Regions from separate parts of the Methanocalculus natronophilus genome, predicted to be linked through region 2. Evidence: riboswitches for the same ligand, from Rfam matches in the RefSeq annotation. Region 2 holds a riboswitch; the other holds the start of a gene.
The links. A riboswitch is a leader RNA that binds a small molecule or an ion and turns the genes downstream of it on or off. The one in region 2 is predicted to bind fluoride.
Positions count from the first base shown of each region.

Region 1 (6,189 bases), 140 kb from region 2:
GGTGGAGAGCTTGGAGGGCTCTATATACTTGCCGCTCTTGCCCCCCATGGTATCTTTGAGCTCCCGGCACTCTTCATAGCAGGAGGGCTTGGGTTTCTTCTTGCAGGCGCAGTCCAGCGGGAGCTGTATGAGGGCGGTGATGCTGCGGCTGAAGCTGCTCGGTATTCGCTGATCTTCTGTAAAACCGTCATACCGCTCCTTGTCATTGCAGCCTTCATGGAGGCATTTATAACACCGGCTGTCATAGTACTGGTCGTTTAGGTGGCATATTATGGAAGAAAAGACGGATGCACTCCCGCCAATTGCTGATTTTAGCGCATGGTACAATGAGATCCTGAGGCGCGCCGGGATCATGGATGTCCGCTATCCTGTCAAGGGACTGTATGTCTGGTATCCCCACGGGTTTGCTATCCGGAAAAATACCTACAACAGGCTCAGGGCAATCCTGGATGAAGATCACCAGGAGACGATGTTTCCGCTACTGATCCCCGATCATGAGTTCAATAAAGAGGCTGAACATATCAAGGGGTTTGAAGAGGAGGTCTACTGGGTAACGCACGGAGGGCTCTCAGAACTTGATGTCCGGCTTGCACTCCGGCCAACAAGTGAAACCAGCATCTACCCGATGTATGCTCTCTGGATTCGATCCCATGCTGATCTCCCCCTGAAGCTCTACCAGGTGGTCAATACCTTCCGGTATGAGACAAAGCATACACGGCCGCTGATCCGGCTCCGGGAGATCACATCATTTAAGGAGGCCCATACCGTCCACTGTACCTGGGAAGAGGCTGCAGAGCAGGTTGAGGAGGCGATCCGGCTCTACACACAGTTCTATACCGACCTGGGCGTTCCGGTTCTCATCTCAAAACGGCCGGACTGGGACAAATTCCCGGGCGCAGACTATACAATTGCAGTCGATACAATAATGCCTGACGGCAGGACACTCCAGATAGGTACTGCGCACCATCTCGGCACCCACTTCTCAAGGACTTTTGATATCCGGTATGAGGATCGGCACGGAGAGCAGCAGCTCGCCTACCAGACCTGCTACGGCATTTCTGAGCGTTGTATCGCTGCTGTCATCTCGGTCCATGGCGATGATACAGGCCTTGTGCTGCCGCCTCTTGTCGCACCGGTGCAGGTGGTTATTATTCCAATAATCATCGGGAAGCGGGGCGATGAGGTGATGGGTGCTGCAGAGGCGCTCCGTAGCGAGCTGAAGGCACTCGGCATCCGGGCGGAGCTGGATACCCGCGATATGCGACCGGGTGCAAAATATTACCACTGGGAGCTGCATGGCGTTCCCCTCAGGCTTGAGATCGGACCCCGGGATATTGACGCTGGGACAATCATGGCAGTCGACCGTTTCAAGCAGAAGAAGCAGATCCGATCCGCTGCTGAAGTTGCACCTCTCCTTGAGGAGTTTGGGAGAACAATTGCAGAGCGTGCAGCTGAAGCAAATGCAGGACGGATAACCATCTGCCAGACGTCCGGTGAGGTGAAGGAAGCCGTCCGGATTGGTGTTGCTGTTGCATCATGGTGCGGGGAACGGGCCTGTGCAGACACAATCGAGGCAGAGACTGATGCAGCCCTTCTGGGATCAGAGCTCAGGGGACCTCACACAGAGGGTATTGATGGATCCGGCTGCCTGATCTGTGGAAAAGAGGGTACAGCCGCCCTGATCGGGCGGTCATACTGACTGCACCTGCTGGATTCTGGCCAGGCCGGACTCCAGAATCGCTTTTTTAACCTATTGCCATGAGCCGGTTTCTGGTCTGGCGATATCGAAGGTGCGGATCGTCTCCTGGATCTCCTCTATAGCACGATCCAGTTCATCCAGCCTGAGGCCAACAGTATCTGCATGCTTCTCTCTTTCCGCATATGCTGCCGAGATAGCACCATGAGTCGCCTCGATTGTCTGAAAGAGATGCGTCTCAAAGTCGGTGCTGAATTTTCTGAATGCTGAATCAACATTCTGTATCGTCTCCCATCTGAGGTTCTCAAGATTCTGCACCAGCAGCGATTCAATATGCCTCTTTGCACGATCCCGGGCACGTTTCTCCAAAACTGCCTTTGGTAACAGTCTCCCGAATACGCCGGGAGGAACCGGGGAGAAGGTCCGATCCCATGTACGACTCACCCAGTACGGCCGTCTTACAGGTGTGTATACCCGTTCGCCATCAGGGGCATGGTATGGAATATCAAAGAGATCTGCTGCTGCTTTCCTGATGGATTCGACCAGGGAATCTGCCTGTACCTGATGCTCTTTCAGGCGCGTTTTGATCTCCCTGTCCATGATCCCGGTTAATTCACCGAGTTCGTGCTCAAACCATCCGGGGATGATAGCAGCAAGAGCTTCTTCTGCTGCATTGTCAGGATCGTCTGTTGAGTGTACAATGGCATTCTCCGCAACCGAGGTGAGCTTTGCACGCAGTGGACAGGAGAGGTCTCTGACATGCGTCTCAAGCAGTTCACGCACACGCTTGTGATCGCCAGCAAGAATATCCATGGCCTGTATCTTCCTGACCTGAATTTCGTTGATTTTCTGGTCAAATAGTGCAAGCCTCTCTTCAAGCCGGGCAAGCGGCAGTTCAAGTGCCTTTCTCTCAAGGCTTAGCTGGAGGTGGATCTCCCGGAAGATATCATATGCTTTTGTACCGATTGCCTCTCTCAGGACACGATTTTTATCATGAGCCAGAAAGCTGGCGATATGAGTGTAAATCGCCTTGAGCCCGCTCGTCTCCCAGAGGGCAGAATCCCCGGAGAGCGTTGCCTCAAGTCCTTTCCGTGCGGATATGGCAAAGATCGGCGTATCAGGATCAATTCCGGCATCCTGAACCAGTATTGTGCGGAAAAAGTCAAGAGCCTTCACCCGGTCGGTCTCATTGAGATAATCCACCTTGTTGAGAACAAAGAAGAGGTAACCAACACGGTTTTTCACCTCCCTGAGGAATTCAACCTCAACTTCGGTGATGGGAGGATCAGCAGAGATAACAAAGAGTGATGCATCACATTGCGGCAGGAAATTCATCGTCGCTTCTGTATTGTGCCTGTAAATCGAGCCGATGCCCGGGGTATCAATGAGGACCACATCACGGAGCAGCTCTCCTGGATGATCGATCTCAACCTCGCGTATGCCTTTCGAATTCTTTGGATTTTCATCCTCGCTGACATACTGCATCAGCTGATCGTTCAGCCACCGGGCTGACGCACCCTTCAGTTCAATTTCAGGCTTGTCATCGAGAAACCGAACACGCAGCTTCTGCTGATCGCCATACCGGATAAACGTAGGAAGAGCAGTGAGTGGGATAACAGAGCTTGGCAAAACATCATCTCCGATCAGCGCATTTAAAAGCGTACTCTTGCCTCGCTTGACCTGGCCAAGAACTGCAAGGTGAAATCTGCCTTCTACAAGGCGCGTATCGAGTTCACGCAGCCGCTCTGCATAGGGCAGCCAGCAGTGCCCCATTGCCTCCAGGCGGCGTTGCTGGTCGGTTAGTATCTCTTCCAGATTCTCTGGAACCGATATATATGTACTATCCATTACTGTATCTCCTCCGGTTTTCATGCGAATGTCAAAATTGCATCTTCAGTTGGAGTAATTGGTATTCGGATGAACAGGAGTTATCAGCACAAAAGGCAGTTAGCGGTGAACTCCATCACCTGGTAAAGACTATAGTTAGTTTGGAAGATAGTTAATTCTTTGTTTATCGGGCAATTGCAAGCAAAAGAAAACTTTTTTGTCCAGGCACGCCAGCATCTCTGATCAGCCAGTGGCGATTTGGGTGCAGGAGATCCCCGGCTCGCGCGGCAATCCGGTAATTATCAGGTGATTCCATTGGCAGACAACAGCAGACATTGTACAATGAATGAGAACCAGGCACGCCACTTTCGTATTACCTGTCAGCACATCTTCGGGAAGCTGTGCGAGATTGAAGAGATCCTGAATGGAACGGGATCAGCCAGTTCATATTCCAGGTATTGTATGGATCTGTCACCTCTGCAGAAAGAGGTGATCATGGAATACTGCACCGATCTTCGCTCCCGGCTCGTCACCATAGCTGATGAGGAGGGGATCTCCTGTGAGCCTTTGGGATTATCCATGAAAAAGGCAGTTCTGAGCAGACTCAGTGTAATCGACTGCATGGCTGAAGAGCTCAGGCCACAGTACATGCGGGGGTACGGCACAGTCCTGGCGAGCCATGAACCCCGCCTTGAGCAGATCGCAGGTGATCTTCAGGTACCATCCAGGTCCCTTAAAAAACACCTTGAAGACGAAAGCAGTCAGGCTTTCAGGGAATGATTCAATTCCCTGGTACGGTAATAGACGAGATCTGCATAGCCTGTATCAATGATCTGATCTGTCTGGCACCATAATTCCAAACATAGAGAAAGTGGTAGATGCTCCAATAATTCAAACTCCAACGAAGAGAAGGGTCTGACTGCTGAATGCCCCGATGAAGCCGCCAGCTGCAATACTTGCATATGAAGAGGTACGAGTGTTCATCCACTATTTTTTATTTCCAGACGGTTTCTTTGGATCGTTTGTGTATTGCTTTTCAAATTCAGCTGCGCTCCTGGATAGTGCATGCTGCACCATACCAAGGACATCTGCAAACCCTTCCCCAAGGCCTCCGTACCTGATATCCCGGATGACACTATGCAGAAAGATCTGATAATATATGCAGATCTCATCAAACTCAGGGCTGGAAAAGCCGGCAAGCTGATTCACAAGAAGTGTCTGCCTGTATATCTTTTCAATTTCTGCCGGGGATTCCAGGTGGCAGATTGTTTCAAAGAACGTGTGTGATGCCCGGACCATCGCATCGATCAGATCCGGCAGTTCCCCATGCAGGGCTTCAAATTGACGGGTGAAGAGCGGACAGAACCACGGTTTATTCCGGATATCGGGTCGGAGATGCTGAAATTCCAGATAATTATATATCTTCATTATTGTCTCACGATTGCAATTCAGCCGACAGGAATACCCAGACGCACCCTCGTTCTTCTCTCTTGTGATGAAACCGGCACGTTCAAACGAATCAAGCCACTTTCGAATAGTTGCCACCTTCGTAAAACCAACACCGGTAGCAAGGTCGATCTCACGATGTGAGTTGCCATCGAGCAGAATACGCATCAGGGGAGCTTTGACCGGGGATTTCATGGAATAAATGTCTCCATATCGTTATCAGAGAGAGCCTCACGTGCGTTCTGCAACCAAACAGACAGATGGCGGGTACGCCTCTTTAGGAAACGGCGGCTTTCATCAGTTGAGACCAGTGGGAGGGTGCATGCGATCTCCCGCAGAAGATACACAGCCGACTCAGTACTGATGGGCTTTTCAGAAGCATGCAGAGCAGGTTCATACCTGGAAATACCAGAAAGGTGCATAGTAATCGTTTCTTCTGTTGCGATTCCCTGATTCAGGCAATGGAAACAATGGGGTTTGAAATTGGTCCGGTTCCAGAGATTAAGGCTTTTTCCAGGATCCAAAAAGGTATGCTGATCAGCAGGCCCTTCTGCCCCGACAGAATGGGGGGAGAGTACTATCATGCCCATATTCATACAACCTCTTCATGCAGTTCCCGGATAGGAGGTACAACCAATATTGTTCTTTCGAATCCCCCCAATCATCCTCATCGCATCCAGCGCAAGATAGGTATGCTCAAGAGTTGCCGAACCGCCAAAGATGGATCTGACATAGCCACCACTCTGATGAACACACCTCATGATGAACGCTTCACAACTCCTGAGAAATGCCGGGTGGTATCCAAGCAGGAAGGATACAAGAACCCCGGCATGAATATCCTCTAAGTACGGCGGATATATACCAGGCACCACAAGAAACCCAAATTCCGGGTCTTCGAAGCATCTGATACAGGAACTGGAGCGAATTGACGAAAGAGGATACCCAAGATTCACAAGTATTGAGAGGGCATAGGAGGTGTCTGTCAGTGTTGCAGATTGGAACCCGGCCTCCCCCTCCAGATGTACATTCCAAAGGATCGTGTTGATAATGGTTTCACGAACCGGTCCGGTTGCCCTGATAGCAAGAGATCGGCATAAATCTGTGAGAAGGTACATCTGACAGTAACGTGAAGACGATTCGATTGGCCGGATACCATCTTGTGGTGGCCCAAGCGAAGAGATGATCCAGTCTGTTGGATCTCTCTGTGGCTGATCCCCAAG
Region 1 covers NZ_JBCEXH010000001.1:134,813-141,001, forward strand. Annotated here, with positions in the region: gene ABCO64_RS00665 (stage II sporulation protein M) at 1-261, shown strand, start outside; gene proS (proline--tRNA ligase) at 272-1,699, shown strand; gene ABCO64_RS00675 (dynamin family protein) at 1,751-3,544, opposite strand; fluoride riboswitch at 3,612-3,673, opposite strand; gene ABCO64_RS00680 (hypothetical protein) at 3,866-4,303, shown strand; gene ABCO64_RS00685 (helix-turn-helix domain-containing protein) at 4,511-5,164, opposite strand; gene ABCO64_RS00690 (hypothetical protein) at 5,161-5,565, opposite strand; gene ABCO64_RS00695 (prenyltransferase/squalene oxidase repeat-containing protein) at 5,575-6,189, opposite strand, start outside.
Region 1: another riboswitch for fluoride. It lies ahead of ABCO64_RS00675 (dynamin family protein); the one in region 2 lies ahead of ABCO64_RS01500 (MutS-related protein).

Region 2 (6,189 bases):
TCTCCATCCTGCATACGTTCGGCACGGAGAAAAAGGGCATTATCAGGGGACTGATCATAGAGGCTTCGCGAAAATTCATGGAGATGGGTGACAAAAAGAACCCTGATCTGCTTCTCTATCAGGGCAGAGACGATCTGGTGGGAGACCTCAGAGCCTTCCCTCTCATTTGTCGCCGCAAAGGATTCGTTGAACAAGACCATGCTGTCAGGTTTCAGGGAATCCACGATCTGACTCATCCGCCTGAGCTCTTCATCAAATTTTCCACTCTGCATCGAATGGTCTTCTTCCCGCCTGAAATGGGTGAATATCCCTGTACAGACCTCTGCATGGAATGATTCTGCCGGCACAAACATTCCTGCCTGCATCATCATCTGTGCCAGGCCAATGCTCCGGAGAAAGGTAGTTTTTCCTCCCCGGTTCGCACCGGTGATGATGGTGAGATCTTTTCCTGTGGCAAACAAATCATTGCTGACTATTGGTTGATCGATTCTGAGGGCCAGGCATATGTCATATACCCCCCGAACGGAGCACTTCCGTGATCCCGGCTCTTCCGGGACCGGGAAACAGATAGTCGTCCCTCTGTGCGAAAGGTGGCTGTGCAGCTGTATGCAACCGAGATAGAATGCCAGCTCGGTCTTGAGACTTGTACACATCTGTACCAGGTGATCGGACACCCGGACAAGAAGAGCAGCAATATCTCTCACGCTCTCTCCTTTCAGCTCGCCCAATGCCCGAAATCCTGCAACATCCCGCTCTGCTATGGTGAAGTGATACTGATCAGGATCTTCCCTGGAAATAAAACGAGAGATCCAGGATTGCTTACCTGGCTTTCTGCTTCTCTGGATTGCATACCCGGTTCCCTGATTCCCCTTCCCAAGGACGGCACGAATCAGGTGTCCCTCCGGCAGTTTCAGTTCTTCGATCATCTCCCTCATGCTCAGGAGGTACTCATCAGAGAACTCCCGATCCAGCATGGAAAAGAACGTCCTGAAACCTTCAGATACAAAGGCTTCTCCATGCCGCTTTCCAATACCCCGGAGGGTTGCCAGCATCTCGATGAACAGCTCAATTGCCTTTACCGAATTGATTCGCACGGCGTCGGCGGACTGGCCAGTATATCTGCCGACTATCTTCAGGTACTCTTCAATCGATGCTGAGGCAGTATCATACATCTCCTGGATACTATCCGGATTGTTCATACAATCACGGAGAATATCCTGGCGGTAGCATATCGTGCCTGGATCACATGTTCCGGTCAGGAGGACATTTCTGACGACTTCCCTGATGAATACGTCACCACCTGCCATCGTGGCAACCAGGATATCCAATTCGAGATCGCAGCTGACCATCTGTTTCACCTGGGGCAGCGACTTCCACGCCGTCTGATACTCGCGGTGCCTCCACCGCTCAGGGGAAGGTGATTTGAGGAGCATGCCCCATTGAGGGTGAAAATCAGTATCTCTGTACAGAAGACAGGGCTTCATGATCGCATCCGCTCCTTGATCTTTTCATAGGTTACCTGGTTTTTCCTTGCGATAGCCATGGCATATGAAAGTCCATCGGCAGGCTTTCTTTCGATCCGATAGGTCCGCTGATCCGGGTCATCGACAACAACGGTGCTGACCATACTCACTGTTTTTGGCAGAGTCGTCAGCTCGTCTAAGAAGGTGACATAGATGCAGAGGATATCCTGGTCAATCACCTGGTCGAGTACTTTGTGACCGAGAAACAAGGCATCCTGCACGGTGGTGGAGGAAAAGATCTCGTTGATGATGATGATGCTTCTGGGCGTGCACTGGTTGAGGATAGTATGGATTCTTTCCAGGTCATCTTCCAGCTTGCTCCTGAATGTATTGATATCCTCCTCCTGTTCGAAGTGAGTGAAGAGCTTGTCGGGCAGAAAGAGCCGGGCTGTTCGTCCGGGAACCGGACACCCAAGAGATGCAAGGTGATGCAGTTGCCCATACATCCGGGCAAATGTGGTCTTGCCCCCCTGGTTTGGGCCGGTTATGACAAGAATACGCTCCTCTTGTTGCAGAAAAAAATCATTGGGAACAACTGATCGGTTACCGGAGAGAAGGCTGTTTGCCAGCGCCAGATCAAACCCCTCAGTGCAACAAATCTCTTTGCTGGTTTCAGAGACAAGGGGTGTGCAGAATGGGAGGCCTTTTTGTTTGAGGCAGCTGATGAATTCCAGATAGGCAATATAAAAATGAATGTCCCGGTCAAACCGGCAGATCGTCTCATCAGCAAAACCGGCATGTTTTTCCTGGAATGTATCCAGATGAGAAAACTCATTTTGGAATAATCGTGAGACGAGATCGAGGATCCTTCCTTCGACCTGGCTCATCTCTCTTTGTTCAGGGATTGTGTCCTTGTCAGAGGTGCCTGGCCCGGTAAGGAATTTTGAAAAAATATCTGCAACTTCCTGGTAATACTCCTCATCCGGGACATTCCTGCAGACTGTAACCTCATTTCCCCTGATATGGATTGTATATGCTACTCCTGCGAGTTCATTGCTGAGCCTGGTTATATCCTCAGCCAGGGAAATAAACTGTTCTGAGCTACTATATTGGTTCAGATAGGTCAGCATTGCCAAAAAGCCGCGTGACTCCAGGCTGCATTTTGAGAGAGCATCCGCAAGGGATTGTATTGCTTCGGTGTATATTCTGGCTGCCTCAAGGAACCAGCCTTTGTTTTGATACGTGTTGGGATTTTTTTCTGCCCGGGAGAGCAGCTGCCGCATGGACTGCATCTCTTTGGCAAATGTTCTGATGATCAGATAGAGGTGATCATCTCTGAGGTCTTCGAATACCTCCTGGCGGTACCGGACATCATCAGCACGATGTAATGGGGCATAGAAAAACGGGTTTAGGTGATACTCCTCATAATCCGCAGTCAGGGCTGATACAATCTGGTCCAGGTGAAGATCCTGGAAACAGGCAGGTTCCAGCATAGCATCGTCTCTGATATCGTCATCCGGATGTGCAAACAATATACCTGGACCCATCATGCAGCCTCCGTTTCGATTATTGCATATCGCTGAACGGGCTGACCCGGAAGAGAGGTATGCCTGGTTTTTTTCAGATACAGGGGCTCTGGCTCTTCCGGCAGACCAAAACGGGTGGTTCTACCAGATAGAAAGCACTTGATTATCCATGTACATGCCATACTGTCACATCAGGATAGAAGTCATCAGCAAAAGGCGGTTTATTCGGTGGACTTCATCACCGGCAGTAAGAGAGACGTGAGCGTGCGCTGAGGTACTTAGAGTTCCACAATAATTATAATCTTTGGTATGGCAGATCAGCTGGAGGCTCTCTAGAGTAAATCACCCCCCATTCACTCTCTTCCTGACTCTCCCATCTTCCCCCGGATCGCCCCCATCATCTCCCGGCTCCCCACAATCGCAAGCAGCAACCGGGCCCGGGAGAACGCAACATACAGCATCTCGTCGCTGTTTATCAATCTATCATCCAGCACGACGATGGTGACCGGGCTCTCCAGCCCCTTGAACCGCTTGACTGAATCAACGATGATTGCGTCAGTGGTGTCATTTTGAAAGAGCTCATTGCAGAACTGGTACCGCTGGCCGCCGATCTCGCGACCGGTGCAGTACTTGTCCCTGTCATCACGGGTCGAGATGAGGACCGCGATATCGGATGGCGGGATCTCTTCTCTCTCAACCAGGGTGTAAATGTACTCTTCAAGTCTTGTCCGTGCAATAGCAGGGGTCTCTGCCTCAATCCACTCAACCTCAAGGCCATCCGGCCCGATGGCTTTTGTCTCCTGGCCCTTGTAGAAGAGCCGGGCAACCTCGTGGATACGCTGGGTGTTCCGCAGGTTCAGGGAGAGGGTAAAGGGGATCTCATAGAGCTGTTCCAGGTACCTGCCCTCATTCTGGTAGACATCCTGGTTATTGTCATAGAAGAGTCGGATCTTCTGTTTTCCATCCGGGTCAAGTGCGGATTCTAGTGACTGCAGGAGGCGGGGAGGAAAGTCCTGGCCTTCATCAATGATGAGTGTGTCAAAGCGTCTCTCTGGCAACGTGCTGAGTGCTTCAAGCAGGTGAGTTGGGTACTTCTCGAGAAAGAGCCGGCTGTCAACCGTTGATCTATCAACGTCTATGCACGCCTCGGAGAAGAGGTCATCGCAGACCTTGTGGTAGTTGCCGATCATGAGCAGGTCACGGTCGCCTATTGTCTTTTTCATGTACTCTGAAAGCGGTCGGTTGTAGCAGGTGAGAAGGACCCGCTCCCCGGCGTGTATGCAGCGGACTGCCTCCTCCATTGCGAGGATCGTCTTTCCGGTACCGGCAGACCCGGATATTGCCACCCGCCTGGTACTGGCAAAGCCTGCTAGGATCTGGTACTGGAGAGGGGTCAGTGTCTGGATATGCGCCTCGTCATCTGCCATCACCCGGTGGAGAGGTACATTGAGCTGGAAGGGGTGGGCAAGGATATCCTCAAGAATTGCCATCCCCTCCTCCCCAAGCGGCTTTGCCCGATAGTCGCTTGCCATCTCGCCTTCGAGCAGGTCAAGTATCCAGAACCGGAGATCAGATTCGAACTCGTCCATGCAGCAGAGGATATTCCGTGGCATGTCCGCCCCAAGATCACTTTTGATTTCCGGGATATCGGGCAGGATCACGCCATGGCTGATACCAATACGCCGGTACCCCCACTTAGGGTGAGCCTGGCATTTTTTCAGGATCTGGTGCTTTGACTCAACTGCCTGTCTCGCCGGGTTTTTAATGGGCCAGGTGTTTCCATGCCGGTCGGTGCTGGTCCAGGCATCAGCTGCAGGATCATAGGCAATACCGCCGCCCTTCACCTCGATTGTGAGAAAACCATAGTCCGGGTGAGCGACAACAAAGTCACATTCGCCGTCGATCGGCTCACCGCTCTTTCCTGTTCCAAGCCAGGGGCGTGAGTAGAAGACGGTGAAGGGATCTTCGAGCACCGCTTTGAGCTTATTGTACACTTTCTGTTCTGCTCTCCTGCCGGGATCGGCCAGGATGTCCGGGGTCAGGTGACGGGGCCAGAGTACTGCCATTGCGATCAGGTCCTTTGTGTGATAAGGGGTTTTTATCCGGAGGTCATCATCCGGATATCAACAAGAGTGTCCCTCATCAATCATCAACCAGTACCGTTATGAACTCTTCTCCTGGATCGCCACTTCCAATCTCCCTTGCATTCTGTGTGGAGGTGGCTGCCATGCGTCGCTTGTTGCTGCTCTGAGTTGTTCACAATGTTTTTTGCTTCAGGAAAGAATAGGATGAACTGAGCGAACTGTCATGAAGAACATTATCGACAAAGTCATGCATTGGAACCGGCAGAAGAGAAAAGCATTTTTGCTGAAGATTGAGATGCAAAATGCGGCAGCTTTGACAGATGACGCCATTGCGGATGCAATGGCCGAACTTGCACGCATGATAAAACGCGGTGAAGCCAATCTTGATGCTGAAGGCAAATTGAGATACATCATCGGGAATGTTGTTCTTGAGTGCCGGATGGATATTGAGAAGGACTGACAATTCCCAGGGGTACTCACAGCATTTTTCTGAATATACACAAAGCCGGCTGTTTGATCCAGCTGCCTGCGAGCAGGCACCCTTCTCTCGTGTGAATTGAGAGAGAGGGGTGGGTGGGTCTGAACGAGCTCACCTGCAGACGTCTGTGAGCCTGCAGAAAGAGTATGCTTCACGCTCTGCCTGGCAACAGCCGGGAAAAAAATCCCGGGGGAAGTGATAGCCTGAAAAATCAGTTTTCCGCCGGATTTTCCTCTGTCAAAAACTGGAGGAGGGGTAATAGAATCTCATAATAGATTGCAGCTGCTTTTATTGAAGAATTGGCATGCAGTACGAGATAGGTATCCTCTGCTTCAAGATAGTACCAGAATGTAGATGCACCAGCATATCCCCCGGTATGGCCATAGAGGGTCAGTTCTCCTGGTTCACCGGGTGGTATGATAATATATTCATACCCAGCTCCATAGCTCTGTTTTCCAGACCCAAGAGCCCCCATATTAATGTCCCTCTCTGATTGTGGTGAGGTTGTCCTCATCTGCGCAATCGATGAAGAATTGATCAGCCTGCCTGAGACAAGAGCTGTATGAAAGGCATTGAGATCGGCAGCCGTACTCACCATATCCCCCGAACCCCGATCATAGTGTTTATGGAGAGTGCTG
Region 2 covers NZ_JBCEXH010000001.1:275,528-281,716, reverse strand. Annotated here, with positions in the region: gene ABCO64_RS01505 (MutS-related protein) at 1-1,349, opposite strand, end outside; gene ABCO64_RS01500 (MutS-related protein) at 1,481-3,013, opposite strand; fluoride riboswitch at 3,180-3,241, opposite strand; gene ABCO64_RS01495 (nuclease-related domain-containing DEAD/DEAH box helicase) at 3,343-5,055, opposite strand; gene ABCO64_RS01490 (hypothetical protein) at 5,297-5,533, shown strand; gene ABCO64_RS01485 (serine hydrolase domain-containing protein) at 5,763-6,189, opposite strand, start outside.